DNA from 2 places in the Kocuria sp. KKT182 genome. Region 1 is predicted to be linked to the other one. Evidence: predicted binding sites of a transcription regulator. Region 1 holds the regulator's gene; the other holds the start of a gene.

The links. Region 1 encodes HspR, which represses chaperone genes until heat shock. Its sites were predicted from a motif close to AAGTTGAGTCNNNNNGACTCAACTT; they were not measured.
Region 2: ACZ2G1_RS17195 (Hsp20/alpha crystallin family protein) is a predicted target of HspR. The motif match lies at 1,295-1,319, and genes of this name have one in related genera.

What each region holds. Positions count from the first base shown of each region.
Region 1 covers NZ_CM145757.1:1,683,218-1,686,612, reverse strand. The annotation lists gene ACZ2G1_RS07755 (nucleotide exchange factor GrpE) at 1-652, shown strand, start outside; gene ACZ2G1_RS07750 (DnaJ C-terminal domain-containing protein) at 817-1,842, shown strand; gene ACZ2G1_RS07745 (heat shock protein transcriptional repressor HspR) at 1,844-2,284, shown strand; gene ACZ2G1_RS07740 (GNAT family N-acetyltransferase) at 2,311-2,805, opposite strand; gene trmB (tRNA (guanosine(46)-N7)-methyltransferase TrmB) at 2,835-3,395, opposite strand, start outside.
Region 2 covers NZ_CM145757.1:3,710,105-3,713,499, reverse strand. The annotation lists gene ACZ2G1_RS17205 (TetR/AcrR family transcriptional regulator) at 1-44, opposite strand, end outside; gene ACZ2G1_RS17200 (Gfo/Idh/MocA family protein) at 129-1,223, shown strand; gene ACZ2G1_RS17195 (Hsp20/alpha crystallin family protein) at 1,353-1,865, shown strand; gene ACZ2G1_RS17190 (NADP-dependent isocitrate dehydrogenase) at 2,076-3,395, shown strand, end outside.

The sequences.
Region 1 (3,395 bases):
CGACCCCACGCCAGGACCCGACGAGAACGTGGACGACCACGGCGCCGGGAGCGTTCCCGGCGACCCCGCCGCGCACCCCGGCGAGCAGTCCGCACAGGACTCCGGCGCCGGCCCCCGCGAGGAGGCCGGGCCGGAGGGCCTGACGGTGGACGACATCCTCTCGACGCCCCAGTCGACGGACGCGGAGTCCGGGGACGCCGCACCGGCGCCGGCCGCCGCGGAGGAGTCCCCGGCGGCCGCCCTCGCCGAGGAGCGGCTCGAGGAGCTGCGCCGGCTGCAGGCCGAGTTCGTGAACTTCAAGCACCGCACGGCGCGCGAGAAGGAGCAGCTGCGGACCTTCGTGACGGGCGACCTCCTGCAGACGCTGCTGCCGGTGTTCGACGACATCGACGCGGCCCGGCAGGCGGGCGACCTCACCGACGGCCCGTTCGCGGCGATCGCGAACAAGCTCGAGGAGACCCTCGTGCGGCACGGGCTGGTGCGCCTCGGGGAGGTCGGGGAGAAGTTCGACCCGAACGTCCACGAGGCGGTGCTGCAGCAGCCCACGAGCGAGGTCGAGCCGGACCAGGTCTCGATGGTGCTGCGCTCCGGCTTCCGGATCGGCGAGCGCGTGGTGCGGCCGGCCCAGGTCGCCGTCGCGGTCGCCGAGTGAGGCCGGACCCGGCCTGATCCCGGCGACGTCAGGGGAGGCCCGTCCCTCGGGCCTCCCCTGACCCGTCCACCCGTCCCCGGCGCCGCGGCGCCGGGGACGACCCCCGGACCACCACCGGGTCCTGCTCCGCAGGACCCCGACCGGCCCCACAGAAAGGAGGCGTCATGGCCAGCCAGGACTGGATCGACAAGGACTTCTACAGCATTCTCGGCGTCTCCAAGGACGCGTCCGCCGCCGACGTCAAGAAGGCCTACCGCAAGCTCGCCCGCCAGTACCACCCGGACCAGAACCCGGGGGACGCGGAGGCCGAGCAGCGGTTCAAGGACATCACCGAGGCGAACTCCGTGCTCTCCGACCCCGAGGAGCGCAAGCAGTACGACGCGATCCGCGCGATGGGCTCCGGGGCGCGCTTCACCGCCGGCGGCCCCGGCGGCGCCGGGGGCTCGGCCAACTTCGAGGACCTCTTCGGCGACATCTTCGGCGGAGGCGGCGGAGGACGCCGCCGCCGCACGACCTACTCCACCGGCGGCGCGGGCGGCCCCGGCGGCCCGGGCGGGTTCGAGGACCTGTTCGCCCAGTTCGGCGGTCAGACCGGGTACGGGGCGCCGGGCGGCTACGGCGGCTACCAGGCCCCGCCGGCGCGCGGGGAGGACATCCGGACGGAGACGACCATCCCGTTCCGCTCCTCGGTGCACGGCACCACGGTCAAGCTGCGCCGGGGCAACGGCCAGGAGACCACGGTGCGGATCCCGCGCGGCGTGCGCGACGGGCAGAAGCTCAAGCTCGCCGGCAAGGGCCACTCGGGTGCCGGCGGCGCCGGCGACCTCTACGTCACCGTCCACGTGACCCCGCACCCCTTCTTCCGGCGCGTCGAGGGCACGGACGACGTCGAGGTCACCGTGCCGATCACGTTCCCCGAGGCGGCCCTGGGCGCCACCATCGAGGTGCCCGTGCTGGACGGCGGCACCGTGCGCGTGAAGGTCCCGGCGGGCACGTCCTCGGGCCGGCGCTTCCGCGTCAAGGGGCGCGGGTTCGGCACGGCCAAGGGCACCGGCAACCTGATCGTGACGGTCGAGGTGCACGTGCCGGCCGAGCTGGACGAGCAGGCGCAGGCCGCCGTCCGGGCGTTCGCCGAGGCGACCGCGGACGAGGACCCCCGGGCCCGCCTGGCCGAGAAGGCACGGGTGTGAGATGGCACTGGACGCCGACCAGCCGCTGTTCGTGATCTCCGTGGCCGCGGAGATCGCGGAGATGCACCCGCAGACGCTGCGCCAGTACGACCGGCTCGGCCTCGTCAGGCCGTCCCGGGCCCCCGGCCGCGCCCGCCGCTACTCGCAGCGCGACATCGAGAAGCTGCAGCAGATCCAGGTGCTGTCCCAGCAGGGCGTGTCCCTCGAGGGCATCCGGCGCATCCTCCAGCTGGAGAACCAGGTCGCGGCCCTGCGGTCGCGGGTGGCGGAGCTGTCCCGGGAACTCGAGGACGCCCGGGACCGGGCCGAGGAGTCCTCGCGGATCTTCGCCGCCGGCGTCGGCGGGGACGTGGTGCGCATGGCCCGCGGCGCCCGCCCCCGGGCCCGCAAGATCTCGCAGGCCGTGGTGCTGTACCGGCCCCCGCGCCAGCAGGAGCGCTGAGCCGCACCGGCGCCCGGGCCGGGCGGTCAGCGCAGGTGCTTCTCGAAGCCCACGTCGTACACGCCGCCCGGATAGACCCGGGCGGTCCCGGGCAGCAGGACGTACCCGCTGCTGCGGTACAGGGCGGACGCCTCGGGTTGGCGGCTGCCCGTGGTGAGGTGGATGCGCCGGTAGCCCGCCGCGGCGGCGAGCCGCTCGAGCTCGGCCAGGACCCGCCGCGAGATCCCGCGCCGGCGGTGCGCCGGGGCGGTCCACACCCGTTTGAGCTCGGCCGTGGCGTCGTCGTGCCGACGGAACGCGCCACCCCCCACCGTCGTGCCGCCCTCGAGGAGGAGCAGGAGCGCTCCGGCGGGGGCGGTGAAGTCGTCGACGGGGTGCTCGGCCATCTCCTCCGCCCCGATCTCGGGACCGTAGCGCTCCACGTACTCGTGGTGCAGGCCCTCGAGCAGCAGCTGCGTGCGGGGATCGCCCGGGGGCACGACGACGAAGCCGTCCCGCTCCGGGCCGGGCAGTGCGGGCACGCCGTTTCGCTCCGCGCCGGGGACGGCGCTCACGCCGTCCGGCGGTAGACGAGGTCGCGGGGGACGCGGCCCGCCTCCTGCGCCTTGCGCTCGAAGCTCGTGAGGACCCGTCCCTCCCAGCGCGGGGCCCATCCGGTGTCCGGGTGCTCGTCGTCGGCGAGCGGGCCCGGGTGGACGTTCTCGAACTGCGGGGACGCGTCGAGGACCTCACGCATCACCAGGGCGTACTCCTGCCAGTCCGTGGCGAGCCGCCACAGCCCGCCCGGGACGAGCACCCGGGCGGCGAGCTCGGCGAACGCGGGGGAGACCAGGCGCCGCTTGTGGTGGCGGGTCTTGTGCCAGGGGTCCGGGAAGAACACCCACAGCTCGTCGACCGAGGCCGGGGCGAGCATGTGCTCCAGGACCTCGGGCGCGTTGGCCTGCGCCACGCGGACGTTGTCCACCCCGGCCTGGGCCGCCTTGAGCAGCAGGTCCGCGATCCCGGGCTTGTACACCTCGACGGCGAGGAAGTTCCGCGCCGGGTCCTGGGCGGCGGCGTGCACGACCGCCTCGCCGAGCCCGGAGCCGACCTCCACGACCAGCGGCGCCTC
Region 2 (3,395 bases), 1.9 Mb from region 1:
TCGCGGCGGCGCTCGTCCTTGTACTGCTGGCTCACCCGGGGCACGGGCTCAGCCTACGCCACGAACGGACGTTCGATCGGAGCCGGCGGGCGGGACCCCGGCGGCGGGCGGCGTGGCAGAATGCGCCCATGCCTGCCCAGACCCTCAGCCCGTTCGTCGACGCCTCCCTCGACGCCGCCCACCTGGACGACCCCGGCACCGCGACCGGCCGCACGCTCGGATGGGGCGTGGTCAGCACCGCCGACATCGCGGAGAAGGTGGTCCCAGACATCGCGGCGCTGCCCGACGCCCGGCTCGTGGCCGTGAGCTCGCGGGACCAGGACCGCGCCGAGGACTTCGCCCGCCGGCACGGGGTGGAGCGGGCCTACGGCGGCACCGCCACGAGCACGGGACTGAACCGGCTCGCGGCCGACCCGGACGTGGAGATCGTCTACGTGGCCACCCCGCACGGCTACCACCACCGGGACGTCTCGGCGCTGCTGCGGGCCGGCAAGCACGTGGTGTGCGAGAAGGCCCTCGCCATGACCGCGGCGGAGGTCCGCGACCTGTTCCACCTGGCCCGCGAGCACGGCGTCTTCCTCATGGAAGCCGTCTGGACCCGCATGACCCCCGGCTTCCGCACCGCGATGCGCTGGGTCCGGGAGGGCCGGCTCGGCCGGGTCCGCTCGGTCGAGGGGTCCATCGGCACGCACCGGGCCCTGGACCCGGCCCACCGCCTGTTCCGCCGGGCCGACGGCGGCGGGGTGCTGCTGGACATGATGGTCTACCCCCTGACGTGGACCTCGGCGGTCCTGGGGGCCCCGGAGCGCTGGAGCGCCCGCGCGGAGCTCGGCGCCACGGACGTGGACCTGGACACCGCCCTGACCCTGGACTTCGGGCACGGCCGGGCGCACGTGAGCGGCACCCTGTCCGCCACGGTCCCCCACCAGGTGACGATCAGCGGCACGGACGGCTGGCTGCGGGTGGACGGACGGATCAACTGCCCGACCACCCTGGTGCTGCAGACCGCCGAGGGCGCCCGCACGGGCGCCGCCCCCGTCGTGGAGCGCGTGGACGTGGCGGGCGCCGGATACGTGTTCGAGATGCGCGAGGCCACCCGCTGCGTGCAGCAGGGCCTGCTCGAGTCCCCCGTGATGCCGTGGGCCGACTCCCTCGAGCTCGTGGAGCTCTTCGACCGGGTGCGGGCGCAGATCGGCGTGCGGTATCCCCACGACGCCCGCTGAGGGCGGTTCGCCCTGGGCGATGGGGGCCGGGACCCGTTGAAGACCGCGGGGAGCGGGATTATCATGGTCAACAGTTGAGTTGATCGGACTCAACTAAATGTCGAAGACATTGCTCATATGGTTGAGGAGATGATTGACGTGGCCACGATGTTCACCCCGTTCAACGATTTCGACCGGCTCGCCGCCTCGCTGTTCGCCCGGCAGGGCCTGCGCGAGATGCCCATGGACCTGTACCGGGACGGCGACCAGTACATCCTCCGGGCGGACCTGCCCGGCATCGACCCGGAGAGCGTCGACGTCGACGTCGACGGCCAGCTGCTGACGATCCGCGCGGAGCGGGAGCTGCCCGAGGTGCAGGACGTCCAGTGGATCACCCGGGAGCGGCAGAGCTCCTCGTTCGTCCGCCAGCTCAACCTGGGCCAGGGCATCGACATCCAGAACATCGCCGCGAACTACGACAACGGCGTGCTCACGGTCACGATCCCCGTCTCGGCGCAGGCCAAGCCGCGCAAGATCCAGGTGATCTCCGGACAGGGCGAGCAGCAGGCCCTGGGCGAGGGCCGGGACGAGTCCGGCGACCGCGTGATCGGCGAGGGCGAGCTCGTCAACGGCGCCGGGTCCACCCAGTCCACGGAGGGCTGAGCCCGGCCCCCGGCACCGGCACGCCCCCGGGCGGGGCCCCACGGCCACGGGCCCGTTCCCCGCGGGGAACGGGCCCGCCGCCGTGCCCGGGCCGCCCGCGGCCTCCGGCCGGACGGCGGGCCCGGCCAGCGGGCGGGGCGCCGCCTCGGGTATCTTGGCACCAGGAAGCACCACCACCGATCCGACGACATCCTGGGAGACAGCCCGCACATGGCCAAGATCATCTACACCCGCACCGACGAGGCGCCCCTGCTCGCCACCTACTCCTTCAAGCCGATCATCGAGGCCTACGCCTCGACCGCCGGCGTCGAGGTGGAGACCCGCGACATCTCCCTGGCCGGGCGCATCATCGCCGCGTTCGGCGACCGCCTCCCCGCGGAGCAGCGGGTGGACGACGCCCTCGCCGAGCTGGGCGAGCTGGCCAAGAAGCCCGAGGCCAACATCATCAAGCTGCCCAACATCTCCGCCTCCGTCCCGCAGCTGAAGGCCGCGGTCAAGGAGCTGCAGGAGCAGGGCGTCGCCCTCCCCGACTACCCGGACGAGCCCCGCACCGAGGAGGAGAAGGAGACCCGGGCCCGCTACGACAAGATCAAGGGCTCCGCCGTCAACCCGGTGCTGCGCGAGGGCAACTCGGACCGCCGCGCCCCCGCCTCGGTCAAGAACTACGTCCGCAAGAACCCGCACCGCATGGGCGAGTGGACGGCGGAGTCGAGGACGAACGTCGCCACGATGGGCGCCGACGACTTCCGGGACAACGAGAAGTCCGTGGTCATGGACGGCGACGACACCCTGACGATCCGCCTGGTGGCCGAGGACGGGAGCACCACGGTGCTCAAGGAGTCCGTCCCCGTGCTGGCCGGCGAGGTCGTCGACGGCACCGTGATGCGGGCCGCCGCCCTGGACGCGTTCCTCGCGGAGCAGGTCGAGCGCGCCAAGCGGGAGGACGTCCTGCTCTCGGTGCACCTGAAGGCCACCATGATGAAGGTCTCCGACCCGATCATCTTCGGCCACGTCATCGAGGCGTTCTTCCCGGAGCTCTTCGCCGCCCACGGCGCGGCCCTGGAGAAGGCGGGTCTCTCCCCCGCCAACGGGCTCGCGGCGATCCTCAACGGCCTCGACGCCCTGCCCGCCGACGTGCGCGACGACGTGCGGGCCGCGATCGACAAGGGCCTCGCCGAGGGCCCGAAGCTCGCCATGGTGAACTCCGACAAGGGCATCACGAACCTGCACGTGCCCTCCGACGTCATCGTCGACGCGTCGATGCCGGCCATGATCCGCACCTCCGGGCACATGTGGGGTCCCGAGGGCGAGGAGGCGGACACCCTCGCGGTGCTGCCGGACAGCTCCTACGCCGGGGTCTACCAGGTGGTCATCGACGACTGCCGCGCCCACGGCGCGTTCGACCCGACCACCATGGGCTCCGTGCCCAACGTCGGCCTCATGGCGATGAAGGCGGAGGAGTACGGCTCCCACGACAAGACCTTCGAGATCCCCGTGCAGGGCACCGTCCAGGTCGTCGACTCCTCCGGC